DNA from 2 places in the Streptomyces sp. NPDC001663 genome. Region 2 is predicted to be linked to the other one. Evidence: predicted binding sites of a transcription regulator. Region 2 holds the regulator's gene; the other holds the start of a gene.

Region 1 (14,201 bases), on a different contig from region 2:
GCCGCACGGACAAGGGGTTCCCCCGGGCCGTACGACGATGTGGCCGATCTCTCCCGCGAAGCCGTGCGCGCCCGCCTCCACCCGGCCCGCGATGCCGATGGCGCCCGCGATCCCGGTACCGAGGGGGACGAACAGGAAGCGGTCGGCGCCCCGGCCGGCGCCGATCCGGCCCTCCGCGAGTCCGCCGGTGCGCACGTCGTGGCCGAGGGCGACGGGGGCGTCCAGTACCGAACCCAGCAGGTCGCGCAGGGGTACGTCGCGCCAGCCCAGGTTGGCCGAGTAGGCGGCGATGCCGCGCTCCTCGTCCACGATGCCGGGGACCGCGACGCCGGCGGCGGATGCGGGCTCGCCGAAGCGCTCGGCGCCGTACGCGCGCAGTTCGGCGGCGAAGTCGAGGATGCCCTCGACGACCGCGTCCGGTCCGCGCTCGCGCCCGGTCGCACGGCGGGACTGGTGCAGCAGCTCGCCGTCGGCCGCGACCAGCGCGGCCTTCATCCCGGTGCCGCCCACATCGAGGGCGATGACATGTCTCACGAGTGACAGTGTGACCCGAGGACCCGCGAGAGGTCTAGTCCACTTACGTGGTGTAGACCTATGCTGTCCACATATTGAACGGCGAGACAGCAAGGGTTGGGGCAGCAGCGGTGCAGCGGTGGCAGCGGCGTAGGACAGGAACGATCGCGGGAGTGTCCGTACTGGGCATGACGGCGGTCCTCGGCGGCTGCGGCCTCACCGGCAGTTCGGGAGACGTCACCCTGAAGCTGGTCGCGGCGGACTACGGCGACTCGGCCGCCAACAGCTCCCAGAAGTACTGGGACAAGCTGGTCGAGGAGTACGAGGGCAAGCACCCCGGCGTGAAGGTCGAGGTCAGCGTCTACTCCTGGAACGACGTCGACCGCAAGGTCAAGGAGCTGGTCGACGCCGGCAAGGCGCCCGACATGGCGCAGATCGGCGCCTACTCCGACTACGCGGCCAAGGGGCTGCTCTACTCGGCCGACGACCTGCTCTCCATCACCACGCAGGCCGACTTCGCCTCCCAGCTGGTGACCGCGGGGCAGGTCAAGGACGTGCAGTACGGGCTGCCGTTCGCCGCCTCCACGCGGCTGCTCTTCTACAACAAGACCCTCTTCAAGGCGGCCGGTCTCACCCCGCCGAAGACCTGGAACGAGCTCGCCGCCGACGCCAAGGCGCTCAAGGCGCGGGGCGTGAAGTACCCGTATGCGCTGCCGCTCGGGCCGGAGGAGGCGCAGGCCGAGACGATGCAGTGGCTGCTGAGCGGCGGGGGCGGCTACACCGACACCGTCGGCACCTACGGCATCGACTCCGCGCAGAACGTCGCCACCTTCAGCTGGCTCAAGGACGACCTGGTCGGCAAGGGCCTGACCGGACCCGTCGCACCCGGCAAGCTGAACCGGGCCGCCGCCTTCGCGGCCTTCGCCAAGGGCGATGTCGGCATGCTCAACGGGCACCCCTCGCTGATGAAGATCGCCGCGAAGAAGGGCGTGAAGTTCGGCATGGTGCCGATGCCCGGTGTGGACGGCGAGACCAAGAACTCCATGGGCGTCGCCGACTGGATGATGGCCTTCAAGAAGAACGGCCACGCCGAGCAGGTCGGCGACTTCCTCGACTTCGTCTACGACGAGAAGAACGTGCTCGCCTTCTCCCACGAGTACGACCTGCTGCCCGTCACCAACTCCGCCTCCCAGGCCATGACCGACGACAAGCAGGACGCCGACCTCAAGCCGTTCCTCGAGGAGCTGCCGGTCTCCGAGCTCTACCCGGTCGGCGAGACCTCCTGGGCCGCGGTCAGCGCGGCCGTCAAGAAGCGCATAGGCCAGGCCGTCGCCCCCTCCGGCAGCCCCGCGGCCGTCCTCGCGCAGCTGCAGGCGACGGCCTCCACGGCGCAGAACGCGCAGTAGCCGCCCGGCGGTCGACGGCCGTTGTCAGTGCCGGGAGCTACGGTTCGGAACATGGACCAGGAGCAGTTGGGCGACCGCGAGCAGGCCATCCTCGCCCTCGAGCGCCGGGGCTTTGTGGGCCCCGGCGCCAAGGAGCGCGCGATACGCGAGGAGCTGGGCCTGGCCCCCGTGCGCTACTACCAGCTCCTGAACGCCCTGCTGGACGACGAGCGGGCCCTCGCCCACGACCCGGTGACGGTGAACAGACTCCGCAGGGTGCGGGAGACCCGCCGGGCGGAACGCTGACCGGCCTGTGCCCCGATGAGCCATGGGTGCGCCCGGCCTCCCGCGGTTAAGGTCGCCGTATGGGCACCCATACCGACACGGACTCGACGCACTCCATGGACCCCCTGCCGACGCCCGCCACACAGGCCGGCCGTGACGGGCTCGCCGCGATCCTCGCGCACCCCGGGAAGACGGTGATCGGCCTCGACTTCGACGGCACCCTCGCCCCGATCGTCCCGGACCCCGAGCAGGCCCGCGCCCACCCGGCCGCGGTCCCGGCGCTCGCCGCCCTCGCCCCGAAGGTCGCCTCCGTCGCGGTGGTCACCGGCCGCCCGGCCGGCGTCGCCGTGCGGCACGGGGGCTTCGCGGGCGTCCCCGGCCTGGAGCACCTCGTCGTCCTCGGCCACTACGGCGCCGAGCGCTGGGACGCGGTCAGCGGCGACGTCAGCGCGCCCGCCCCGCACCCGGGCGTTGCCGCCGTTCGCGCCGAACTGCCCGGTTTCCTCGACCGGATCGGCGCCTGGCAGGGCACCTGGATCGAGGAGAAGGGCCGCGCCGTCGCCGTGCACACCCGCAGGGCGGCCGACCCCCAGGCCGCGTTCGAGGCCCTGCGCGAGCCCCTCACCGACCTCGCCACCCGGCACGGCCTGATCGTCGAGCCGGGCCGCATGGTCCTGGAACTGCGCCCTCCGGGCATGGACAAGGGCGTGGCCCTGCTCGAGTACGTCCGCGAGATCTCCGCCGAGGCCGTCCTGTACGCCGGCGACGACCTCGGCGACCTGCCCGCCTTCGCCGCCGTGGACAAACTCCGCTCGGACGGCGTACCGGGCCTGCTGGTGTGCAGCGGCAGCGACGAGGTGACGGAACTGCGGGAACGGGCGGACGTCGTGGTGGACGGCCCGGAAGGAGTCGTACGACTGCTGCGGGGACTGGCGGCTCAGGCGGGCTGATCGGTCAGCTCGCGCAGGGCCTGCAACTGGTCCAGGAACCACTGCGCCGGCGGCAGCGCGGTCGCCGCTGCCGCCAGCTGCTTCGTCCGCTCCGCCCGCTCCTCCGCAGGCATGGTCAGCGCCTCGTGCAGCGCGCGGGCCGTGCCGACCACGTCGTAGGGGTTCACGGCGATCGCGTCCTTGCCCAGCTCCTGGTACGCCCCCGCCTCCCGCGACAGCACCAGAACGCACCCGTGGTCGGAGACGACCGGCACCTCCTTCGCGACGAGGTTCATGCCGTCCCGGATGGGATTGACCAGGGCCACGTCGGCGAGCCGGTACGCGGCCAGGGACCGCGCGAAGTCGTCCTTGACGTGCAGCACCACCGGGGTCCAACCCGGCGTCCCGTACTGGGAGTTGATCTCCTGCGCCAGTCGCTGCACCTCGGCCGTGTAGTCCCGGTAGACGGCGAGGTCCTGGCGGGAGGGGTAGGCGAAGGCGACGTGCACGACGCGCTCGCGCCACTCGGGGTGGTCGTCGAGGAGCTGCCGGTACGCCAGCAGACCGCGCACGATGTTCTTCGACAGCTCGGTCCGGTCGACCCGGACGACGGTCTTCCGTCCCGCGCCGATCTCCTCGCGCAGTGCCGCCATGCGCTCCTCGACGTCCGCCTCGTGCGAACGGGCCTGCAGGAACTCGGCGTCGGCGCCGAGGCCGTGGACGCCGATGTACGTCCTGCAGTCGATCCGCTCGTCCCGCAGGTGCTCGATCGACCTGGGGGCGCCGGTGGGCCACGCGCCGATCCAGCGGTCGGGGTCCACCTGCTCCGCGCACTTCTGGAACGCCGTCGCCCACGGCCAGGTCAGAAAGGCCACCCGGTCGGCCCCGAGCATGCCTTCCATCAGCCGCACCCGGATGTCGTCCGGCAGCATCGCGAAGTACTCCGGCGGCGCCCACGGCGTGTGTGAGAAGTGCCCGATCTTCAGATCCGGCCGCAGCTCCCGCAGCATCCCCGGAACCAGACACAGGTGGTAGTCCTGTACGAGGACCGCGGCACCCTCGGCCGCCTCCTCCGCCAGCGCCTCGGCGAAGGCCTGGTTGTAGGTCTCGTACGACGCCCACTGGCGCCGGAACTCCGCGTCGAAGACCGGCTCCAGCGGCGTCTGGTACAGCATGTGGTGGACGAACCAGAGGACCGAGTTCGCGATGCCGTTGTACGCGTCCGCGTGCACGTCGGCAGGGACGTCCAGCATCCGCACACCGTCCTCGCCCACCCCGCGCCGCACGGCCTCGCGGTCGCCGTCGGACAGCGCCGAGCACACCCACAGGGCGCCCGCGTCGGGCCCGATCGCGGACAGACCGGAGACCAGCCCGCCGCCGCCGCGCTTGGCGGCCAGCGAGCCGTTCTCCTGCACTTCGTACGAGACCGGGCCGCGATTGGACGCGACCAGGACCTGATGAGCAGCGCCGTGCGTGGAAGCCATACGCCTCAACCTAGCCCGGCCCGGAAACGCTCAAACGTACGGTCGCCCTCGGCGGATGCACCGTATACGGCACGTAACGTGCGCCGTCAGGCGACCTTCCGAGAGGCGTACTCCGCGATCTCCGCCATCGGCGGCCGCTCCTCCGTGTCCACCGAGTAGGTGCGCGGCTCGAATCCGTCCTCGCCCCGTTCGAACTGGGTGAGGGAGGGGCGGATGAGGTGTCCGCGGGCCAGCCGGAGCTGGGCCGTACGGTAGATCGCCGCCGCCATCCGGCCGAGCGCCTGCCCGTCCTGATGACGGTGCTTGCGCACACCGACGTCGACCTGGGCGAGGGCGTCCAGGCCCACCAGGTGCAGCGCGTCGATCAGCATGCCGAGCTCCACGCCGTACCCGACCGGGAACGGCAGCTGCTCCAGCAGGCTGCGCCGGGCCGCGTACTCGCCGCCGAGCGGCTGCACGAAGCCGGCCAGCTGCGGCCAGTGCATGTTCAGCAGCGGGCGCGCCATGAGCTCGGTGACCCGGCCACCCTGGCCCGCGGCGCCGGCCAGCGGGCGGTCGTACATGCCCTTGACCAGATCGACCCCGGGGTCGGTGAGCAGCGGGCCCACGATCCCGGACACGAAGTCCGACGAGAATTCCTTCAGGTCGGCGTCGATGAAGCAGACGATGTCCCCGCTCGTGACGAGCAGGGAGCGCCACAGGACCTCGCCCTTGCCGGGGACGGTCGGGATGCGGGGCAGGATGTCGTCGCGGTGGACGACCCTGGCCCCGGCCGCCGCGGCGACCTCGGACGTACGGTCGGTGGATCCGGAGTCGACGACGACGATCTCGTCGACCAGCGGGACCTGCTGCATGAGGTCGTGACGGATGATCGCGACGATGTCGCCGACCGTCTCCTCCTCGTTGAGCGCGGGCAGCACGACACTGACCGACTGGCCCGTGCGCTGCTTTGCGGCCAGGATCTTGTGCAGCGGGCGATCGGTCAGGGACCAGGAGCGGGTGCTCAGCCAGCGCTCGACTTCTTCCAGCACGTAGGCGGCTCCTCTGCGTTCTCTCGGCGAGAGGGGATCATCTGTGATCCATCTCGCGGTTCGGACGGCTATCTCAACTGTCCTGGCCTTCGGTTACAGTCTTGAACAACGCTGGTGACCATCGCATGTCGGGGGTCGCCCCGTGTTTACAACCGAATACCGCTCATCCAGAGGGGCAGAGGGAAACGGCCCGATGAAGCCCCGGCAACCCTCCAGCCGGCTCTCGTAGATCAACGTTGATCATTCCGCGAGGCTCCCGGCTAGGGAAGGTGCCAAATCCGTCTCACGGCGAGATGCGTCGTGAGGAAGATGAGGAGAAAGGGCCTCGCCTCACATGGCTGCGCAGACTGTTGCAAGCACCACCGACTCCACGACGACCGTAGACCTGGGTCCCGCCGCGGCGCTCTCCTGCCGCGAATGCGGTCACCGGGTACCCCTCGGACCGGTCTTCGCCTGCGAGGAGTGTTTCGGCCCGCTCGAGATCGCGTACGACTTCTCGGCCTACGACACCGAGGAGCTCCGCAAGCAGATCGAGGCGGGACCCGCGAACATCTGGCGTTACGCGCCGCTGCTGCCCGTCCCGGCGGACGTGGCCGACAAGCCGAACATCAACCCCGGCTGGACCAAGCTGGTCAAGGCCGACAACCTGGCGCGCGAGCTCGGTGTCACCGGCGGTTTGTATGTGAAGGACGACTCCGGTAACCCGACGCACTCCTTCAAGGACCGTGTCGTCGCCCAGGCGCTGGAGGCCGCGCGGGCCTTCGGCTTCACCACTCTCTCCTGCTCCTCCACCGGCAACCTGGCCGGTGCGGTGGGCGCCGCGGCGGCCCGCGCCGGCTTCCGCTCCTGCGTGTTCATCCCGCACGACCTCGAGCAGGGCAAGGTCGTCATGGCCGCGGTCTACGGCGGCGAGCTCGTCGGCATCGAGGGCAACTACGACGACGTGAACCGCTTCTGCTCCGAGCTGATCGGCGACCCGGCCGGCGAGGGCTGGGGCTTCGTCAACGTCAACCTGCGGCCGTACTACGCCGAGGGCTCCAAGACCCTGGCGTACGAGATCTGCGAGCAACTCGGCTGGCAGCTCCCCGACCAGCTCGTGGTGCCCATCGCCTCCGGCTCGCAGCTCACGAAGATCGACAAGGGGCTGCAGGAGCTGATCAAGCTCGGGCTCGTCGAGGACAAGCCGTACAAGATCTTCGGCGCACAGGCGGAGGGCTGCTCGCCGGTGTCGGTCGCGTACAAGGCGGGCCTTGACGTCGTACGGCCGCAGAAGCCGAACACGATCGCCAAGTCGCTGGCGATCGGGAACCCGGCGGACGGTCCCTACGTGCTCGACATCGCGCGTCGCACCGGGGGAGCGGTGGAGGACGTGAACGACGAGCAGGTGGTGGACGCCATCAAGCTGCTGGCCCGCACGGAGGGCATCTTCGCGGAGACCGCCGGTGGGGTGACCGTTGGTGTGGCGAAGAAGCTGATCGAGAACGGTCTGCTGGACCCGAGCCTCACCACGGTCGTGCTCAACACCGGTGACGGGCTCAAGACGCTGGATGCGGTGGCGGGTACGGGTCTTACGGCGACGATTCGCCCCAACCTTGAGTCGTTCCGTGAGGCCGGGCTCGGCTAAGAGGTAGTTGTTCGTCTGCGGGACTGTGGGGGCTTGTCGCGCAGTTCCCCGCGCCCCTGAAGGGGCGCTACCCGACCGGAGGTCATAAGCATGAGCGTCAACGTCCGCATCCCTACCATCCTGCGCACCTACACCGGCGGGCAGGCCGAGGTCGCCGCCGAAGGTGCGACCCTCGGCGAGGTCATCGCCGATCTGGAGAAGAACCACACGGGTATCGCCGCCCGCGTCCTCGACGACCAGGGCAAGCTGCGCCGCTTCGTCAATGTGTACGTGAACGACGACGACGTGCGGTTCGAGCAGGGGCTGGAGACGGCGACTCCGGACGGTGCGGGCGTCTCGATCATCCCGGCCGTCGCCGGAGGCTGACGGAGCGTACCGGCCGACCCGATTATTACCGTCGGTAACGCCGGTTACCAAGAGTTCACCGAATTGCCCCCTCCGTGAGAGAAGCGGAGGGGGCAATTCTGCATGGTTGAGCACGGTACAGTTGGGGAACCTGCTGCTTTCTGCATGCCGGATGCATATGAGTAGTGGCTCCGGATGCGACGAGAAGCAGCCAAAGTGTGCAGGTCTTTTGCGTCTTATGCTCCTTTTATGGGGCCCGACTTGCCCTGAATTCAGGCGAATTCTCCGTAAATTCCCGACCGGTCTTGCCCGGAATTCTCGTCCGATTGACCTGTTGCAGACGGCAGTTGGGCAGATACATTCAGCCGCGGTCGACGCGTTCCGGCGCACGCCCCCAACCGTGGGGGGTGAGGTCTGACCCGGATCCGCGAAGTGTGGATCTGTGCAAGGGCCAGTAATAGGGGAGTTAGGCATGGCTCAGGGCACCGTCAAGTGGTTCAACGCGGAGAAGGGGTACGGCTTCATCGCGGTCGACGGTGGTGCGGATGTTTTCGTCCACTACAGCGCGATTCAGATGGACGGCTACCGCACCCTGGAAGAGGGTCAGCGGGTCGATTTCGAGATCTCGCAGGGCCAGAAGGGGCCGCAGGCGGACATGGTCCGTCTGGCGACCAGCTGAAGCACGCGCCGGGTTAACTGCAGCGACGTTCTTCTTCGAGGGGTCCGCACCAGCAGGTGCGGGCCCCTCGGCATGTCCGGGGACGGGCCGTGGGACGGGGGTCCGGGGGTGGGCTCGGACCGTGAGAGGCGCTTGCACTCGAAGGGGGCGAGTGCTAATCATTGGCGTTAGCACTCTGAAGGTGAGAGTGACAAAGAAGGACCGGGTCGGTGAGGCCCGCAGGCCGGGTGGGGCAAGGAACCACGAGGTGTGCGAGCCGTCCGTCGCGGGCGCGGGCGCGGTCCGAAGGAATCACCCCCAGTCCTGGAGGGACCACTTCACATGGCCAAGATCATCGCGTTCGACGAGGAGGCGCGGCGCGGCCTCGAGCGCGGCATGAACCAGCTCGCGGACGCCGTGAAGGTGACGCTCGGCCCCAAGGGCCGCAACGTCGTCCTCGAGAAGAAGTGGGGCGCCCCCACGATCACCAACGATGGTGTCTCCATCGCCAAGGAGATCGAGCTCGAGGACCCGTACGAGAAGATCGGCGCCGAGCTGGTCAAGGAAGTCGCCAAGAAGACGGACGACGTCGCCGGTGACGGTACGACCACCGCGACCGTTCTCGCCCAGGCCCTGGTCAAGGAGGGTCTGCGCAACGTAGCCGCCGGCGCCAACCCGATGGCCCTGAAGCGCGGTATCGAGAAGGCCGTCGAGGCCGTCTCCGGTGCCCTGCTCGAGCAGGCGAAGGATGTCGAGACCAAGGAGCAGATCGCTTCGACGGCCTCCATCTCCGCCGCCGACACCCAGATCGGCGAGCTCATCGCCGAGGCCATGGACAAGGTCGGCAAGGAAGGCGTCATCACCGTCGAGGAGTCCCAGACCTTCGGTCTGGAGCTGGAGCTCACCGAGGGTATGCGCTTCGACAAGGGCTACATCTCGGCGTACTTCGCCACCGACATGGAGCGTATGGAGGCCGTCCTCGACGACCCGTACATCCTGATCGCCAACTCCAAGATCTCCTCGGTCAAGGACCTGCTCCCGCTCCTGGAGAAGGTCATGCAGTCGGGCAAGCCGCTGCTGATCATCGCCGAGGACGTCGAGGGCGAGGCCCTGTCGACCCTGGTCGTCAACAAGATCCGCGGCACCTTCAAGTCCGTCGCCGTCAAGGCCCCGGGCTTCGGCGACCGCCGCAAGGCCATGCTCAACGACATCGCCATCCTCACCGGCGGCGAGGTCATCTCCGAGGAGGTCGGTCTCAAGCTCGAGAACACCTCCCTGGACCTCCTGGGCAAGGCCCGCAAGGTCGTCATCACCAAGGACGAGACCACCATCGTCGACGGCTCCGGTTCCTCGGACCAGGTCGCGGGTCGCGTGAACCAGATCCGTGCCGAGATCGAGAACAGCGACTCGGACTACGACCGCGAGAAGCTGCAGGAGCGCCTGGCGAAGCTCGCCGGCGGTGTCGCGGTCATCAAGGCCGGTGCCGCCACCGAGGTGGAGCTCAAGGAGCGCAAGCACCGCATCGAGGACGCCGTGCGCAACGCGAAGGCGGCCGTCGAGGAGGGCATCGTCGCCGGTGGTGGCGTGGCGCTCATCCAGGCGACCTCCGTCTTCGAGAAGCTGGACCTGGAGGGTGACGAGGCGACCGGCGCCAACGCCGTGAAGCTCGCGCTCGAGGCCCCGCTGAAGCAGATCGCCGTCAACGCCGGCCTCGAGGGCGGCGTCGTGGTGGAGAAGGTCCGCAACCTGACCCCGGGCCACGGCCTGAACGCCGCGACCGGCGAGTACGTCGACCTGGTCAAGGAAGGCATCATCGACCCGGCGAAGGTGACCCGCTCTGCCCTGCAGAACGCCGCCTCCATCGCCGCGCTCTTCCTCACCACCGAGGCCGTCATCGCCGACAAGCCGGAGAAGGCCGCCGCGCCCGCCGGTGGCGGTATGCCGGGCGGTGACATGGACTTCTGATCCTCCCGAGGATCGCGAGTCCATCGCCGTACGCATTCGTACGAGACCGAGGGCGGCACTCCCTGTTCCGACAGGGAGTGCCGCCCTCGGGCGTGTTCTGGATCACATAGGGACTTCGCGTGGACCGGAATGTGGGGCAGCACATAGGTGGTTGCTTAAGGGGGTGCAACAATGCGTGTGCACATACCGACCGGTTAACACTGCCTTCACGAGGAGTCCCCCAGGTGACCGTCACCACGCCCGCCTCCCGAGCGGCCCAGATCCTGTCCCGTCCGATCTCGCTCGGCGGTCTCACCGTCCCGAACCGGATCGTGATGGCGCCGATGACCCGGATGTTCTCCCCGGGCGGCATCCCCGGCGAGGACGTCCGCTCCTACTACGCGCGCCGTGCGGCCGCCGGTGTGGGGCTGATCGTCACCGAGGGGACGTACGTCGGCCACGACTCGGCCGGCAACAGCGACCGCGTACCGCGCTTCCACGGTGAGGAGCAGCTCGCGGGCTGGGCCAAGGTCGCCGAGGACGTGCATGCGGCCGGCGGCACGATCGTCCCGCAGCTGTGGCACATCGGCATGGTGCGCGAGCAGGGACAGGCTCCTTACGCCGACGCCCCCGCCGTCGGCCCCTCCGGCCTGGTGAACGCGGGCGCCGAGCCGACCGGCAGGGCGATGACCCAGCAGGACGTGGACGACGTCATCGGCGCGTTCGCGGAGGCCGCTGCCGCCGCCGAGCGCATCGGCTTCGACGGCGTGGAGCTGCACGGCGCCCACGGCTACCTCCTCGACCAGTTCCTGTGGGCGGGCACGAATCGCCGTACGGATGCGTACGGCGGTGACGCCGTCGGCCGTGTCACCTTCGCGGCCGAGATCGTCGCGGCGGTTCGCGAGGCGGTGTCCCCCGAGTTCCCGATCATCTTCCGTTACTCGCAGTGGAAGCAGCAGGAGTACACCGCGCGGCTCGCCGAGACCCCGGAGGAGCTGGAGGCGATCCTCACGCCGCTGGCCGCCGCCGGTGTCGACGTCTTCCACGCCTCCACCCGCCGTTACTGGCTGCCGGAGTTCGACGGCTCGGACCTGAACCTGGCCGGCTGGACGAAGAAGCTCACCGGCAAGCCGGTCATCACCGTTGGCTCGGTCGGCCTCGACGGTGACTTCCTCAAGGGCTTCCAGGGCGAAGGGGCGCCGGTCAAGGGCATCGACAACCTTCTCGACCGGCTGGAGGCCGAGGAGTTCGACATGGTCGCGGTCGGGCGGGCGCTGCTGCAGGATCCGGAGTGGGCGGCGAAGGTTCTTGCGGGGCGGGTGGATGAGCTGGCGCCGTACGACGCGGGTTCGCTGCGCTCGCTGAGCTGAAAACCGTGCGGGGTGGTGGGGGTTGCTGTCCCTGGGGGCTGCGCCCCCAGACCCCCATCGGCCCAAGGGCCTCGTCCTCAAACGCCGGACGGGCTGGAATTGGCTGTGCTGGTCTCGTCCGTGTACGCCGGACGGGCTGGAATTGGCTGTGCTGGTCTCGTCCGTGTACGCCGGACGGGCTGGAAATGGCTGAGCTGGTCTCGTCCGTGTACGCGGGCTGAAGATGGTGGGTATGACGAAGGGTTTCGCTCGCATCGCCACCGCCGCCGACATCGACGCCATCGTTGCCACCTTCACTTCCGCGTTCTTCCACGATCCGGTGTGGGGCCCGGCCTTCCCGGACAAGTTGCGGCGTGCCGCCCAGGCAGCTGTCATGTGGCGGGTCTATGTCACCTCTGCCCTCCGCTACCCGTGGACTCTGGTGACACCCGGCGCCGAAGCCGCAGCGATCTGGATCCCGCCGGGCGGTATCGAGCTGACCGAGTCAGAGATGGGCGGGCTCGAGGAGCGGCTGGCGGAGGCCGCCGGCCCCGACACAGCCCGAGCCGTCATGGCCGTCGGGGAGCAGTTCGAGGCGGTCCATCCCGCCGAGCCCTTCTTCTACCTCACCATCCTCGGCACTCACGCGGACCACCGCGGCAAGGGGCTCGGCATGGGGCTGCTGGCCGAGAGTCTTGCGCGTATCGATGAGCTCGGTGCGCCCGCCTATCTGGAGTCGACCAACCCCGCCAATCTCAAGCGGTACGAGAGCGTGGGCTTCGCCGTCCGCGATGAGATCCTCCTCCCCACGGGGCAGGTGGTGACGACGATGTGGCGGGCGGCTAGCGTTTCGTGACATGCGGATCCTGCATCTGTCAGACACCCACATAGAGCGCACCGACGCCCCCAACAAGCACGGCGTCAACGCGACCGACTCGCTCCGGCTCATGCTCCACGAACTGCGGTACCAGCGCGGCGTGGACGCGATCGTCGTCACCGGGGATCTCGCCAACGACGGGGCGGTGGAGGCGTATTCGACCGTGCGCGAGCTGATCGGCGAGTTCGCGGGGCGTATGGACGCGCCCGTCTTCTACACCACCGGCAACCACGACGAGCGTGAGGCCTTCGCCAAGGTGCTCGGCAGTGGGCATCTCGCCGTCGACGGCAGCGACCGTGCGCACACCACCGGCGCCGAGCGGTGTGCGGTGAGCACGGTGGGCGGGTGGCGGTTCGTGACGCTGGACTCGCTTGTGCCGGGGGAGGTGTACGGGCACTTGGGTGCGGCCCAACTGGACTGGTTGCGGGGTGTGTTGAGTGTTCCCGCCGAGCGGGGCACCGTCCTTGCCTTTCACCATCCGCCGATCGCCCTCGACATCTCGGCGACCCAGCAGGTCTTCGGGCTGCGTGATCCGGGCGGGTTGGCGGAGGCGGTCCGGGGGAGTGACGTACGGGTCGTGCTCACCGGGCACTACCACCTCCAGCTCTTCGGGCTGTTGGAGTCGGTGCCGGTGTGGGTCACGCCGGGGATCGTCAACCGCATCGACCTGACCACCGCGCCCGGGACCGAGCGTGCGGTGCGCGGGGCGTCCGCCTCGCTGGTGGAGCTGGGCGGAGCGACGGGGCCGATGTTCCACACCTTCCACGCGCGTGATCCGCGGGCCCACGAGACGGTGTACGAACTGGACGAGGAACGGACGCGGGAGCTGATCGAGAGGCATGGTGACCGATGACGACAGTTGAAGGCCCGGTCGTGCGTACCGCCACCGGAGCGGTCTGCGGGCGCAGGGAGGGCGGGCTCACGGTCTTCCGCGGAATACCGTTCGCCGAACCGCCGGTCGGGGAGGCCAGGTTCGCGGCGCCGCGGCCCGTACGGGCCTGGGAGGGGACTCGGGAGGCGTACGCCTTCGGCCCGCCGCCTCCGCAGGAGTCCGCCTTCATGGGCAGGACGGGCGTGCTGGACGTGCCCGAGGGCGACGACTGGCTGACCGTCAACGTCTGGACCCCGGAAGCCGATTCGGCGTCGCTCCGCCCGGTGATGGTGTGGATCTACGGCGGCGCCTACAAGCTGGGCCACTCCGGCAGCCCCGGCTATGACGCCCAACGCATAGCCCGAGACGGCGACTTGGTCGTCGTCACCCTCAACTACCGGGTGGGCGTCGAAGGATTCGCGCGTATCGAAGGGGCGCCCGCCAACCGGGGGCTGCTGGACCAGGTCGCCGCGCTGGAATGGGTGCGGGACAACATCACCGCGTTCGGTGGCGACCCCGGGCAGGTGACGGTTTTCGGGGAGTCGGCGGGCGCGGGGTCGGTGGCCTCGCTGCTGGCGATGCCGAGCGCGCGGGGGCTGTTCCGGCGGGCGATCGCGCAGAGTGTGCCGGGCACGTACTTCTCCGACGAACTGGCCCGGGACATCGCCCGGGCGATCGCCGTGGAGGCCGGTCTGTCGCCGACCGCGGCCGACCTGGCCACCGTCGATCCGCGCCGACTCACGGCGGCGGGCGAGGCGGTGGGGGCGAACATGCGGGCGTACGCGGACCGTTGGGGGCAGGTGGCGCCCACGGCCACGCCCTTCTCGCCCGTGGTGGACGGCGAGGTGCTGCCGGCTCCTCCGTGGCAGGCGGTGGCGGCGGGCGCGGCGCGGGACGTGGAGTTGC
Region 2 (14,201 bases):
CCGTCGGTGCCGACCTCGCGGGCCACGCGGGTGACCTCGTCGGCGAAGGCGCGCAGCTGCTCCACCATCGTGTTGACGGTGTCCTTCAGCTCCAGGATCTCGCCGCGCGCGTCTACGGTGATCTTCTTGGAGAGGTCGCCGTTGGCGACGGCGGTGGTGACCTGGGCGATGTTGCGGACCTGCGAAGTCAGGTTGAGCGCCATGAAGTTGACGTTGTCGGTGAGGTCCTTCCAGACGCCGGACACGCCCCGCACCTGCGCCTGGCCGCCGAGGTTTCCCTCGGTGCCGACCTCGCGGGCGACGCGGGTGACCTCGTCGGCGAAGGCGGAGAGCTGGTCGACCATCGTGTTGATGGTGGACTTCAGCTCCAGGATCTCGCCCTTCGCCTCGACGGTGATCTTCTTGCCGAGGTCGCCCTGCGCCACGGCCGTGGAGACGAGGGCGATGTTGCGGACCTGCGAAGTCAGGTTGTCCGCCATGAAGTTGACGTTGTCGGTGAGGTCCTTCCAGACGCCGGACACGCCCCGCACCTGGGCCCGTCCGCCGAGGTTTCCCTCGGTGCCGACCTCGCGGGCGACCCTCGTCACCTCGTCGGCGAAGGCGGAGAGCTGGTCGACCATCGTGTTGATGGTGGACTTCAGCTCCAGGATCTCGCCCTTGGCGTCGACCGTGATCTTCTGGCTCAGGTCGCCGTTGGCCACGGCCGTGGTGACCTGGGCGATGTTGCGGACCTGCGAAGTCAGGTTCGAGGCCATGAAGTTGACGTTGTCGGTGAGGTCCTTCCAGACGCCGGAGACGCCCCGCACCTGGGCCCGGCCGCCCAACTGGCCCTCGGTGCCGACCTCGCGGGCGACGCGGGTGACCTCGTCGGCGAAGGCGGACAGCTGGTCGACCATCGTGTTGACGGTCAGCTTCAGTTCGAGCAGCTCACCGGTCGCCTCGACGGTGACCGTGCGGGTCAGGTCGCCGCGGGCCACCGCCGTCGTCACCAGGGCGATGTCACGCACCTGGGCGGTCAGCCGGGACGCCATCGTGTTGACCGCCTCGGTCACGTCCCGCCAACTGCCCGAAAGGCCCGTCACCTTGGCCCGCCCGCCGAGCCGGCCCTCGGTGCCGACCTCGCGCGCGACCCGCGTCACCTCGCCCGTGAAGAGGGACAGCTGATCGACCATCTTGTTGACGGCCCGGCCCAGCCGGCGCAGATCACCCCGCAACTGACGATTGCCGTCGTGCAGGTCGACCCGCTGCGTCAGATCGCCGCCGGCCACCGCGTCGAGCACCCGCGTCGCGTTCGCCGCCGGCGCCACCAGGGCGTCGAGGAGCTGGTTCACATCGTTGACCCGGGAGGTCCAGGCGCCCTGCCCCGGGCTCGCCGTGACCCGCTCGTCGAGCCGGCCGTGCCGCACCAACTCCCGCTTCACACGCTGAACTTCACCGTTGAAGTGGGTGCTGCGGTCCATGATCTGGTTGAAGACAGCGGTCAGCTCGGCCACCATTCCGTGGCCCGTCTCCGGAATCTTCGAGAAGTCACCGTCCCGGGCCGCGGTCATCGCGGCGAGCAGCGGGCGCAGCTCCGATGCTCGTAGTTGTTCCGGTTTTTGTCCGTCTTCGAGCACACGCGTAGCACTGTTCTCACTCATGGCGGCCCACTTCGGTAACTCGGCGCTTATGGGCGCAGTCAGTCTGTCACTCTGTCGGCATCGACCGAGGCGTATTCGACCTAACCGCTCGGGGAGCTGTCCATGGGGGCCATTCCGATGCAACAGGAGACCGTTTCCTGTGCCTCCGATGCGCCTGCGCACCCGCGCCCGAGCGCACCAGGGAGCGCGCACCCGCGCGCGCGGGCGTGCACGACGCTGCCCGGCGGTCCCCTCGCACCGGGCTCCGCCCGCGCCCTCGTGCGCTCCGCGCTCACCGACTGGGAGAAGGACAGACTCCCCGGTTCCGAACGCCTCTCCGGCCGTCTCGTCGACGACGCCGTGCTCGTCGTCAGCGAACTCGTCACCAACGCCGTCGTGCACGCGGGCACCGACGTCGACGTCGAGTTCCGGCTGGAGGAGACGGCCGGCGCGCTCGTCGTGGAGGTCTCCGACCACCACCCCTCCCGCACACCGCGCGACTCGGAGGCCGAAGTGCCGTACGAGACACCGGAGTACGGCCGCGGACTGCGCCTCGTCTCGACGCTCGCCGAGTCCTGGGGCATCACCTTCCGCCGGGGCACCAAGACGGTGTGGGCGCGGCTGCTCGGCGAGAGCAGCACGCCCGCCGCCGAGATGGAGGCGTACGCCGGCCGGCGCGCCCTGGAGCGCGGACTGCGCGCCGCCGAGATCCTCGCCCCCGACCCCCAGCGCGCCGAGCGCGACCGCGACTGGCTCAACCGCGGTGCCCTGTCCTTCCTCGCCGAGGCCTCCGACCTGCTCGCCGGGCAGCTCGACGAGAACCTGGTCGCCGCGCTCGCCGGACAGCTGATCGTGCCGCGCCTCGCCGACTGGTGCGCCGTGTGGCTGGAGGATGAGGCGACCGGCCGCGGGGGCTGGGCGGCGGACGGCACGGGCGGGCCCGGTCCGCGCCTCGCCCGGGTCTGGCACGGCAGCGAGAACCGCATCGAGGAGCTGCGCCGGGCCCTGGAGAAGGACCCGCCGCGGCCGTCCGAGGGACTGCGGTCGGGGCCCGTCCCCTACCGCTGGCCCGGCGAGGCCTTCGACATGCGCGAGGAGCACGGCACGGCGCTCGCCTACCGCCTGATCGCGGGCGGCCGGCCGCTGGGCACGCTCGTCATCGGACGGTCCGGGCTGCTGCGCTTCCCCGACGAGGTCACCGGACTCGTCGAGGACCTCAGCCGCCGGGTGGCCCTCGCCATCGGCGCGGCCCGCCAGTACGCCCGCCAGGCCACCATCAGCCAGGTCCTGCAGCGCGGCCTGCTGCCCGCCGGCGTCGCCGAGATCCCGGGTGTGCGCAGCGCCCTCGTCTACGAGCCGTGCGACAAGGGCGGACCGAGCGGCGACTTCTACGACCTCTTCCCGGCCGGCGACGGCCGCTGGTGCTTCGCCGTCGGCGACGTCCAGGGCAAGGGCCCCGAGGCCGCGGTGGTCATCGGCCTGGCCCGGCCCTGGCTGCGCCTCCTCGCCCGCGAGGGCTACGGCGTCGCCGACGTCCTCGACCGCCTCAACCGCCTCCTCCTCGACGACGCCACGGAGGCCGCGGACGCCGCCGCCCGCGCCCTGGTGCGGCCGCCCGCCCCCGGCGACGGCCCGCAGACCCGCTTCCTCTCCCTGCTCTACGGCGAGCTGACCCCCTTCGACGGCGGCGTCCGCTGCACCCTCGCCTCCGCCGGCCACCCCCTGCCGCTGCTCCTCGGCCCCGACGGAACCGTCCGCACGGTCGCCCGCCCGCAGACCCTCCTCGGGGTCATAGAGGACGAGACGTACACCAGCGAGACCTTCGAGCTGGGCCCCGGCGACAGCCTCCTGTGCGTCACGGACGGCGTCACCGAGCGCCGCTCGGGCACCGCCATGTTCGACGACGGCGACGGCCTGACCACCGCGCTCGCCGGGTGCGCGGGTATGAGCGCCGAGCTGATCGCGGAGCGCATCCGCCGGCTGGTGCACGAGTTCGGCGGGAGGCCGCCGGAGGACGATCTGGCGCTGCTGGTGCTGCAGGCGGAGTGAGGAGTCGTACGGGTACTGGACAATGGAGGGCATGCCTTCCGCACTCCCCGACGGCGAGCCGGTCCCCGCCGACGGCGCACTCCCCGCATCCGCGCTCACCGGGGCCGCCGCCCGCCCCCTCGGCTTCTACCTGCACGTCCCGTATTGCGCGACCCGCTGCGGCTACTGCGACTTCAACACCTACACCGCCACCGAACTGCGCGGCACGGGCGGGGTCCTCGCCTCCCGCGACAACTACGCGGACACCCTGATCGACGAGATCCGCCTGGCCAGGAAGGTGCTGGGCGACGACCCGCGCCCGGTCCGCACGGTCTTCGTGGGCGGCGGCACGCCTACTCTGCTGGCCGCCGGTGATCTCGTACGGATGCTGGGGGCGATCCGTGACGAGTTCGGCCTCGCGCCCGACGCCGAGGTCACCACGGAGGCGAACCCGGAGTCGGTGGACCCGGCCTATCTGGCGACCCTCCGGCAGGGCGGCTTCAACCGCATCTCCTTCGGCATGCAGAGCGCGAAGCAGCACGTATTGAAGATCCTCGACCGCACGCACACCCCGGGCCGCCCGGAGGCGTGCGTCGCGGAAGCCCGTGCGGCCGGCTTCGAGCACGTCAACCTCGACCTGATCTACGGCACCCCGGGCGAGTCGGACGACGACTGGCGGGCGTCGCTGGAAGCGGCGCTGGGAGCGGGCCCCGATCACGTGTCGGCGTACGCCCTGATCGTCGAGGAGGGCACGCAGCTCGCCCGCCGCATCCGCCGCGGCGAGATCCCGATGACGGACGACGACGTCCACGCGGACCGCTATCTGATCGCGGACGAGGTGATGTCGGCGGCGGGCTTCGACTGGTACGAGGTCTCGAACTGGGCCACCTCCGAGGCGGCCCGCTGCCTGCACAACGAGCTGTACTGGCGCGGCGCCGACTGGTGGGGTGCGGGCCCGGGCGCCCACTCCCACGTGGGCGGAGTCCGCTGGTGGAACGTGAAGCACCCGGGCGCGTACGCGGCGGCGCTGGCGGCGGGCCGGTCGCCGGGCGCGGGCCGTGAGCTCCTGTCGGACGAGGACCGCCGGGTGGAGCGCATCCTGCTGGAGCTGCGGCTGCGGGAGGGGGCACCGCTGGACCTGCTGCGGGAGGAGGGGCTGGCGGCTTCTCGGCGGGCGCTGGCGGAGGGGCTGCTGCAGACGGGGCCGTACGAGGAGGGGCGCGCGGTGCTGACGTTGCGGGGGCGGTTGTTGGCGGATGCGGTGGTGCGGGACCTGGTGGACTGATCACTCGTGGGGGTGGGTTGCCCCCGGGCGGGCCCTCGCGTGGGCGTGGCCTGTTCCTAGGGTGCCGCCATGAACGACCGACAGCTGATCGAGTTCTTCGGCACGCTTGACGTCCCCGAGGGCATCAGGGCCGAGCTCTTGCGAGGGGACGTCGTGATGACGAGATCCCCGGACGTGGTGCACAACTGCACGGTGGCCGACGTCCAGGATGGTGTTCCGCGGAGCCGCTGGCGGCGGCTGCAGCGCCAGTACGTCGAGATGCACCGGGAAACGAGCGAGCCTGTCCCGGACATCGTGGTGCTCGAACGCGGTGCCGGGTTGGACTCCGGCCGCCTCGTACCGGTCGAGGCGGTCACCATGCTGGTCGAGGTCGTCTCCCGGGCCAGCGCGCACCGCGACTACGTGACCAAGCGATCGATCTATGCCGGGGCAGGTGTACCGGTGTACCTGATCGTCGATCCGGCAGCGACTGCATGCCGCGTGCTCACCGAGCCGTACGGCAGCGGCGAGCGCGCCGACTATCGATGTCAGCGCGACTGGAGGTACGGGGAGACGCTTCACCTGCCGGTGCTCGACACCGGCATCGACACCCGCGAGTTCAGGACTGTCCAGGAGCCGTGACGAAGTCGATCAACTCCTCCACGCGGCCCAGCAGTTCGGGCTCCAGGTCCTTGTAGGACCGCACCCGCGACAGGATCCCCTGCCAGGCCGCACCCGTGTTCTCCGGCCACCCCAGCGCCCGGCACACCCCCGTCTTCCAGTCCTGCCCGTGCGGCACCCGCGGCCAGCCCGCGATCCCCAGGGTCGCCGGCTTCACCGCCTCCCAGATGTCGATGTACGGGTGGCCGACGACCAGCGCGTGCTCGCTCGTCACCGACTCCGCGATCCTCCACTCCTTCGTGCCGGGGACGAGGTGGTCCACCAGGACGCCGAGACGGGCGTCCGGGCCGGGCGCGAAGTCCGCCACGATCGACGGCAGGTCGTCCACGCCCTCCAGGTACTCCACGACCACGCCCTCGATGCGCAGGTCGTCTCCCCAGACACGTTCGACGAGTTCCGCGTCGTGCCGCCCCTCGACGTAGATGCGCCCGGCGCGGGCAACGCGCGCGCGTGCGCCGGGGACGGCGACCGAACCGGATGCCGTACGAGTCGGGCGGACAGGGCCGGAGGCGGGGCGTACCAGCGTCACCACCCGGCCCTCCAGCAGGAATCCCCGCGGCTCCATCGGGAAGACCCGGTGCTTGCCGAAGCGGTCCTCCAGCGTCACCGTGCCCGCCTCGCAGCGGATCACCGCCCCGCAGAAACCGGTCCCGGGCTCCTCGACCACCAGACCCGGTTCCGCCGGCACCTCGGGCACGGGCTTGGGCTTCTTCCACGGCGGGGTCAGATCGGCGGAGTACTGGCGCATTCGGATGACGATAGGAGAAGCCCGCCCCTGACGTCGTACAGATCACGGAGACACGCCGAAACGGGCCGCCAGCTCGTCCCGCTGCCGTCTCACGAACCCCGCGTCGACCACCGCTCCGTGACCGGGCACGTACAACGCGTCCTCGCCGCCCAGGTCCAGGAGCCGGTCCAGCGCGGCCGGCCAGTGCGACGGTACGGCGTCCGGGCCCGCCTGCGGTTCACCGGACTCCTCCACCAGATCGCCGCAGAACACGACCTCCGGGGCGCCGGGGACGAACACCACGAGGTCGTGCGCCGTGTGGCCCGGGCCCACGTTCGCCAGGAGCACCTGCCGGCCGCCGCCGAGGTCGAGCGTCCACTCGCCGGAGACGTGGTGGCGCGGAGGCGTCAGCGCGTCCACGGCCTCCTCCGCCGCATCCGCGTCCAGACCGTTGCCCACCGCGTCCGCCCGCAGCTCCTCGCGCGCGTGCCGGGCCTCGAACACCGCGTCCATGCCCACCGCCCCGTACACCTCCGTGCCCGCGAACGCCGCCGCCCCGAAGACATGGTCGAAATGGGGATGCGTGAGCGCGAGATGAGTCACACGGTGACCGGCGAGCTGCTGCGCCTGAGTACGCAACCGTGCGCCCTCCGCGAGGCTCGATCCCGCGTCGATCAAGAGCGCCGTGCCCTCCCCGACGACCAGCCCCGCCGTGCAGTCCCACCCGGGCAGACGGCACCGCCCGACCCCCGCCGCCACCCGCTCCCACCCCAGCTCTTCCCAAGTCACCGTCATACCGCGACGCTAGCTGTACGACCCCGTCAACGGGGGCCGACCTTGCCCCGGGTGTACCCCACCGCCGTACACTGGGCCGGGGAACGCTGGCACTCGGACGGACAGAGTGCCAGGCGGAGCGCCTAGGGGACGACTTCTGGAGGTGTGCGCGATGCTGAGTGAACGACGGCTCCAGGTCCTGCGCGCCATCGTCCAGGACTACGTAGGCACCGAGGAGCCGGTCGGGTCGAAGGCCCTGACCGAGCGGCACAGCCTCGGGGTGTCCCCGGCGACGGTCCGCAACGACATGGCGGCCCTGGAGGACGAGGGATACATCGCCCAGCCGCACACCAGCGCCGGGCGCATCCCGACCGACAAGGGCTACCGGCTGTTCGTCGACAAGCTCGCCGGCGTCAAGCCGATGAGCCCGCCCGAGCGCCGCGCCATCCAGAACTTCCTCGACGGCGCCGTCGACCTCGACGACGTCGTGGCCCGCACGGTGCGGCTGCTCGCGCAGCTCACGCGGCAGGTCGCCGTCGTCCAGTACCCCTCGCTGACCCGCTCGACCGTGCGGCACGTGGAGCTGCTCTCGCTCGCCCCCGCGCGCGTGATGCTCGTGCTGATCACCGACACCGGCCGGGTCGAGCAGCGCATGGTCGACTGCCCGGCGCCGTTCGGCGAGGCCTCGCTCGCGGACCTGCGGGCGCGGCTCAACAGCCGGGTCGCGGGCCGCCGTTTCGCGGACGTACCACGGCTCGTCGAGGACCTGCCCGAGGGCTTCGACGTGGAGGACCGGGGTACGGTCTCGACAGTGCTCTCCACCCTCCTGGAGACACTCGTCGAAGAGAACGAGGAGCGGCTGATGATCGGCGGCACCGCCAATCTGACCCGCTTCGGACATGACTTCCCCCTCACCATCCGCCCCGTCCTGGAGGCGCTCGAGGAGCAGGTCGTGCTCCTCAAGTTGCTTGGCGAGGCGGGGGATTCGGGCATGACGGTGCGCATCGGGCACGAGAACGCCTATGAGGGACTCAACTCCACTTCGGTGGTGTCGGTCGGCTACGGTTCGGGCGGCGAGGCAGTCGCCAAGCTCGGCGTGGTCGGACCGACACGCATGGATTACCCGGGAACGATGGGAGCGGTACGCGCAGTGGCACGGTACGTCGGACAGATCCTGGCGGAGTCGTAAGTGGCCACGGACTACTACGCCGTTCTCGGCGTGCGCCGCGACGCGTCGCAGGAAGAGATCAAGAAGGCCTTCCGGCGGCTCGCGCGCGAGCTGCACCCGGACGTCAATCCGGACCCGAAGACCCAGGAGCGGTTCAAGGAGATCAACGCCGCTTACGAGGTGCTCTCGGACCCGCAGAAGAAGCAGGTCTACGACCTCGGCGGCGACCCCCTCTCGCAGGCGGGCGGCGCAGGCGCGGGCGGCTTCGGCGCGGGTGGCTTCGGGAACTTCTCGGACATCATGGACGCGTTCTTCGGTACGGCGTCGCAGCGGGGCCCGCGGTCGCGTACGCGCCGGGGCCAGGACGCGATGATCCGGCTGGAGATCGAGCTCGACGAGGCGGCCTTCGGCACGACGAAGGACATCCAGGTCGACACGGCGATCGTCTGCTCCACCTGCAACGGTGAGGGCGCGGCGCCGGGCACCACCGCTCAGACGTGTGACATGTGCCGCGGCCGCGGTGAGGTGTCGCAGGTGACGCGGTCCTTCCTGGGCCAGGTCATGACCTCGCGTCCGTGCCCGCAGTGCCAGGGCTTCGGCACCGTTGTTCCGACACCGTGCCCCGAGTGCGCCGGTGACGGTCGCGTACGGTCCCGCCGTACCCTCACGGTCAAGATCCCGGCCGGTGTCGACAACGGCACCCGCATCCAGCTCGCCGGCGAGGGCGAGGTCGGCCCCGGTGGCGGTCCCGCCGGTGACCTGTACGTCGAGATCCACGAGCTGCCGCACTCCACCTTCCAGCGGCGCGGCGACGACCTGCACTGCACGGTCACCATCCCGATGACCGCGGCGTCCCTCGGCACCAAGGTCCCGCTGGAGACGCTGGACGGCATGGAGGAGGTCGACATCCGGCCCGGCACCCAGTCCGGCCAGTCGATCCCGCTGCACGGCCGGGGCGTCACGCATCTGCGCGGCGGCGGCCGCGGCGACCTGATCGTCCACGTCGAGGTCCAGACCCCGACGAAGCTCGACCCCGAGCAGGAGCGATTGCTGCGGGAACTGGCCAAGCTGCGCGGCGAGGAGCGTCCCCAGGGACAGTTCCAGCCGGGGCAGCAGGGGCTGTTCTCGCGGCTCAAGGACGCCTTCAACGGGCGCTGACGCGAGCCGTGAGAGGTCACTGAATCGCGTTCATTCCTGAGGCACGTGCCAAGGGGACGGCCGGATTCGGACTTGTTCGGAGGACGTGACAACATGCCGTCATGTCCTCCGCGCTGACCGATCTCTTCCCTCATCCGATCGTGCAGGCCCCCATGGCGGGCGGTGTCTCCGTGCCGCATCTGGCCGCCGCCGTGTGCGAGGCCGGCGGGCTCGGGTTCCTCGCCGCCGGGTACAAGACGGCCGACGGCATGTATCAGGAGATCAAACAGCTCCGGGGGATCACGAGCCGCCCCTTCGGCGTGAATCTGTTCATGCCGCAGCCGGAGTACGCCGACCCCGGCGCCGTAGAGATCTACACCCACCAGCTGGCCGGTGAGGCCGCCTGGTACGAGACCGAGCTCGGTGACCCGGACAGCGGCCGCGACGACGGCTACGACGCCAAGCTCGCCGTACTCCTGGACAACCCGGTCCCGGTGGTCTCCTTCCACTTCGGCGTACCGAGCCGCGAGATCCTCGAGGCCCTGCGCGGTGCCGGAACCTTCACCCTGGTCACCGCGACCACCGCCGAGGAGGCGCTCGCCGTGCAGCGGGCCGGCGCCGACGCGGTGATCGCGCAGGGTGTGGAGGCCGGCGGCCACCAGGGCACGCACCGCGACCTCCCGGAGAACGACGGCTCCGGCATCGGACTTCTCTCCCTGATCGCCCAGGTCCGCGAGACCGTGACCATCCCGATCGTCGCTGCCGGCGGCATCATGCGCGGCGGACAGATCGCCGCGGCCCTTGCGGCGGGCGCGAGCGCGGCCCAGCTCGGCACGGCGTTCCTCGCGACGCCGGAGTCCGGTGCCAACGCCGTCCACAAGCAGGCGCTGACCAACCCCCTGTTCACGCGCACGGAGCTGACGCGCGCGTTCTCCGGCCGCCCGGCCCGCGGCCTGGTCAACCGCTTCATGCGCGAGCACGGCCCCTACGCCCCCGCCGCGTACCCCGAGGTCCACCACATCACCTCGCCGATCCGCAAGAAGGCCGCCGCGTCCGGCGACGCGCAGGGCATGGCGCTGTGGGCCGGCCAGGGCCACCGCATGGCCCGCGAACTGGCCGCCGGTCGGCTGGTCGAGGTGCTGGCCGCCGAACTCGACGCCGCAAAGACAGCGTTGTCCGCCAAGGGCGACCTGCGATGACGGCGCCGGTGTTCGTCGTCGAGCAACTCGAAGGCGCCGGAGGGCAGTTCGTCCTCGACGGTCCCGAGGGGCGGCACGCGGTCTCCGTGAAGCGGTTGCAGCCGGGCGAGCCGGTCGTCCTGACCGACGGCGCGGGACGCTACGCGGAGTGCGAGGTGATCGCCGCCGAGGGCAAGGACCGGCTGATCGTCCACCTGGCCTCGGTGTCCGAGGAGCCGGAGCCCGCGCCCCGTATCACCGTCGTCCAGGCCCTGCCCAAGGGTGACCGGGGCGAGCTGGCCGTGGAGACGATGACCGAGGTCGGCGTCGACGCCATCGTGCCCTGGCAGGCGGCCCGTTGCATCACCCAGTGGAAGGGCGAGCGCGGCCTGAAGGCGCTGGGCAAGTGGCGGGCCACCGCCCGCGAGGCCGGCAAGCAGTCCCGCCGGGTCCGCTTCCCCGAGGTCGCGGACGCAGCGACGACCAAGCAGGTTGCGGCACTTCTCGCCAAAGCCGACCTCGCCGCCGTGCTCCACTCCGACTTCGAGCACGGCAGCGAGCCCCTCGCCACCGCCGAACTTCCCGACCGGGGTGAGATCGTGCTGGTCGTCGGCCCCGAAGGCGGAGTTTCCAAGGACGAGTTGGCGCTCTTCGAGGAGGCGGGCGCGAAGGCGTACGTGCTGGGGCCTACCGTGCTGCGTACATCGACCGCCGGAACCGCGGCCGCGGCCCTGCTCCTGGGCCGCACCGGCCGCTGGTCCTGACACCCCAGGGATGAACACCGTGGAACTCGCCCAAGTCCGCCTCCTCGTAAGCGACTTCGCCGCCTGCTACCACTTCTACGCCGAAGTCCTCGGCCTCAAGCCCCAGTCGGGGGCGACCAAGGGGCCGTACGAGAAGTTCAGCCCGGCCACCGGCTCGGCGGGCATCGCCCTCCAGGACCGCTCGATGATGGCCGAGATCCTGGGCGAGCTGGGCGACGAGGCCTCCGGTCACCGCTCCCTGGTCGTCCTGCGCGTCGACGACCTGAACACCTACTGCGAACAGATCGCCTCCCGGGGCGCCACCCTCCTGCACGGCCCGTCCGCGATGACGGACCGCATGCGCGTGGCCCATCTCAAGGACCCGGAGGGCAATTTGGTGGAACTGCAGGAGTGGCTGCTGCTGCGCGGCTGACGGCGCCGACGCGGCGCTTTCGTGACCGTATGCGCTCTACCGCCGGACGGCACACGGTGGCAGGCTGCCCTCCATGGGGGCGTTGAGGCGGGTTTGGCGTCGGCCGCGGGGACAGCGGGTCGCGGCCGTGGCGGGGCTTGCGGTGGTGGCCGTGGGCGGGGTCGTGGCGTGTGATCCGGGTGGGTTGAACTCCGCGGCCGTGGCGTTCACCACCGATCAGACCGCGACCAAGGAGCTCGAGCGGCAGCACGTCGACGTGCAGTGGCTGAGCTGCACGGCCAACTACGGGAACAACAAGGCCGCGACGCCCGGCCAGACGGCGCCCTCGGCGAGCGAGACCACCGTCGCCAACGTCGACTGCCAGGGGCAGACCAAGGACGGCCGGGAGATCACCGTCACCGGCAAGGTCACCCGCGCGGTGGACGGCGCCTGTGTGCGCGGTGACCTGACCGCCAAGGTGGGCGGCAAGCAGTGGTTCCACGTGACGGGGCTCGGCAACTGCAACGCGACCCCCTCGCCGATCACCAACCCCAGCAACGGCAATGGTCAGCAGCCCGGCGCCACCGTCACCGTGACCGTCACCAAGACGATCTGGTGCAAGGGCGATCCGCAGTGCTGGCCCGTCGAGGGCAAGTGATCGGAACCTCTGTCCGCGGATGCCGCCCTTGCCTAAGGTGATCAGGTGACTGAGCCCGCAGCGACGGCATCCCCGGCGTCCCCCGCCTCCTCGTATCTCCGGTTCCCGCACGTGCACGGCGACTCGGTCGCCTTCACCGCCGAGGACGACGTCTGGCTCGCGCCCCTCGACGGCGGCTGGGCCCGCCGGGTCAGCGCCGACAACGTACCGGTGACCCAGCCGCGCATCTCGCCCGACGGCACCACCGTCGCTTGGACCTCCACCCGCGACGGCGCCCCCGAGGTGCACATTGCGCCGGCCACCGGTGGCCGCTCCAAGCGCCTTACGTACTGGGGCAGTTGGGGCACCCGGGTACGCGGCTGGACCCCCGACGGACAGGTCCTCGTCACCAGCGCCCAGGGCCAGGCGAGCTCACGCCGCACCTGGGCCCGCGCCGTCCCGCTCGACGGCGGACCGGCCACCACCCTGCCCTACGGCCCCGTGGGCGGGCTGGCGTACGGCCCGCACACGGTGCTGCTGACCGCGCCGATGCAGAGCGAGGCCGCCTGGTGGAAGCGCTACCGCGGCGGCACGGCGGGCAAGCTGTGGATCGACCGCGCCGGCGACGGGGAGTTCGTACGGCTGCACGAGGAGCTGGACGGGAACATCGAGCACCCCGTGTGGGCGGGGGAGCGGATCGCGTTCCTGTCCGACCACGAGGGCACCGGTGCCCTGTACTCCTCCCTCGCCGACGGCTCCGACCTGCGTCGGCACACCCCCCTCGACGGCTTCTACGCCCGGCACGCCTCCGGCGACGGCACCCGGGTCGTCTACTCGGCAGCCGGTGAACTGTGGCTGCTCGACGACCTCGACGGCGCCGAACCGCGTCGCCTCGACATCCGGCTCGGCGGGCCGCGCCCCGACCTGGAGCCGTTCCCGGTCAACGCCTCCCGCTGGTTCGGCTCGGCCGCCCCCGACCGCACCGCACGCGGCAGCGCGGTCTGCGTCCGCGGCACCGTCCACTGGGTCACCCACCGCTCCGGCCCGGCCCGCGTACTGGCCGCCGAGCCCGGCGTACGGGCCCGGCGGCCGCGCACCTTCCGCGTCGAGGGCGAGGAGTGGGTGGTCTGGGTGACGGACGCCGAGGGCGACGACGCCCTGGAGTTCGCCCCGGCGACCGGCCTCGCACCCGGCGCGACCCCGCGCAGGCTCGCCGCCGGACAGCTCGGCCGCGTCCTGGAGCTCGCCGTCGCGCCGGACGGCAGCCGCACCGCGGTCGCCTCGCACGACGGACGGCTGCTGCTCGTCGAGCGCGAGTCGGGCGAGGTGCGCGAGGTGGACCGCAGCGAGCACGGCGAGGTGTCCGGGCTGGCCTTCTCGCCCGACTCGGCGTGGCTCGCCTGGACCCACCCCGGCCCGCGCCCGCTCAGCCAGCTCAGACTCGCCAACACCACCGACCTGTCCGTCACCGAGGCCACCCCGCTGCGCTTCCAGGACTACGACCCCGCCTTCACCCTCGACGGCAAGCACCTCGCCTTCCTCTCCAGCCGCTCCTTCGACCCGGTCTACGACGAGCACGTCTTCGACCTCGCCTTCGTCGTCGCCTCCCGCCCGCACCTGATCACCCTCGCGGCGACCACGCCCTCGCCGTTCGGCCCGCAGCGCCACGGCCGCCCCTTCGACGCCCCGGACAAGGACGAGACGCCCGACAGCGAGGGCACCCCCACCACCCGTATCGACCTCGAGGGCCTGGCCGACCGCATCGTGCCGTTCCCGGTCGAGGCCGCCCGCTACACCACCCTGCGGGCCGCGAAGGACGGTGTGCTGTGGCTG

Evidence for each region. Region 2 encodes HrcA, which represses chaperone genes, less so after heat shock. Its sites were predicted from a motif close to TTNGCACTCNGNNNNNCNGAGTGCNAA; they were not measured.
Region 1: the regulator HrcA is predicted to act here: its motif matches at 8,443-8,469, upstream of groL (chaperonin GroEL).

Annotation. Positions count from the first base shown of each region.
Region 1 is NZ_JBIAUR010000007.1:151,300-165,500, forward strand. It holds gene ACFY1L_RS23270 (ROK family protein) at 1-534, opposite strand, end outside; gene ACFY1L_RS23275 (extracellular solute-binding protein) at 702-1,919, shown strand; gene ACFY1L_RS23280 (DUF3263 domain-containing protein) at 1,971-2,204, shown strand; gene otsB (trehalose-phosphatase) at 2,264-3,133, shown strand; gene ACFY1L_RS23290 (trehalose-6-phosphate synthase) at 3,121-4,596, opposite strand; gene ACFY1L_RS23295 (glucosyl-3-phosphoglycerate synthase) at 4,683-5,627, opposite strand; SAM riboswitch class I at 5,788-5,943, shown strand; gene thrC (threonine synthase) at 5,962-7,251, shown strand; gene ACFY1L_RS23305 (ubiquitin-like small modifier protein 1) at 7,342-7,617, shown strand; gene ACFY1L_RS23310 (cold-shock protein) at 8,069-8,275, shown strand; gene groL (chaperonin GroEL) at 8,597-10,219, shown strand; gene ACFY1L_RS23320 (NADH:flavin oxidoreductase) at 10,444-11,568, shown strand; gene ACFY1L_RS23325 (GNAT family N-acetyltransferase) at 11,801-12,403, shown strand; gene ACFY1L_RS23330 (metallophosphoesterase family protein) at 12,405-13,277, shown strand; gene ACFY1L_RS23335 (carboxylesterase/lipase family protein) at 13,274-14,201, shown strand, end outside.
Region 2 is NZ_JBIAUR010000003.1:306,595-320,795, forward strand. It holds gene ACFY1L_RS11885 (HAMP domain-containing protein) at 1-1,640, opposite strand, end outside; gene ACFY1L_RS11890 (SpoIIE family protein phosphatase) at 1,743-3,668, shown strand; gene hemW (radical SAM family heme chaperone HemW) at 3,700-4,932, shown strand; gene ACFY1L_RS11900 (Uma2 family endonuclease) at 5,002-5,553, shown strand; gene ACFY1L_RS11905 (DUF3097 domain-containing protein) at 5,531-6,340, opposite strand; gene ACFY1L_RS11910 (MBL fold metallo-hydrolase) at 6,383-7,114, opposite strand; gene hrcA (heat-inducible transcriptional repressor HrcA) at 7,266-8,282, shown strand; gene dnaJ (molecular chaperone DnaJ) at 8,283-9,419, shown strand; gene ACFY1L_RS11925 (nitronate monooxygenase) at 9,521-10,597, shown strand; gene ACFY1L_RS11930 (16S rRNA (uracil(1498)-N(3))-methyltransferase) at 10,594-11,340, shown strand; gene ACFY1L_RS11935 (VOC family protein) at 11,360-11,752, shown strand; gene ACFY1L_RS11940 (hypothetical protein) at 11,826-12,389, shown strand; gene ACFY1L_RS11945 (S41 family peptidase) at 12,435-14,201, shown strand, end outside.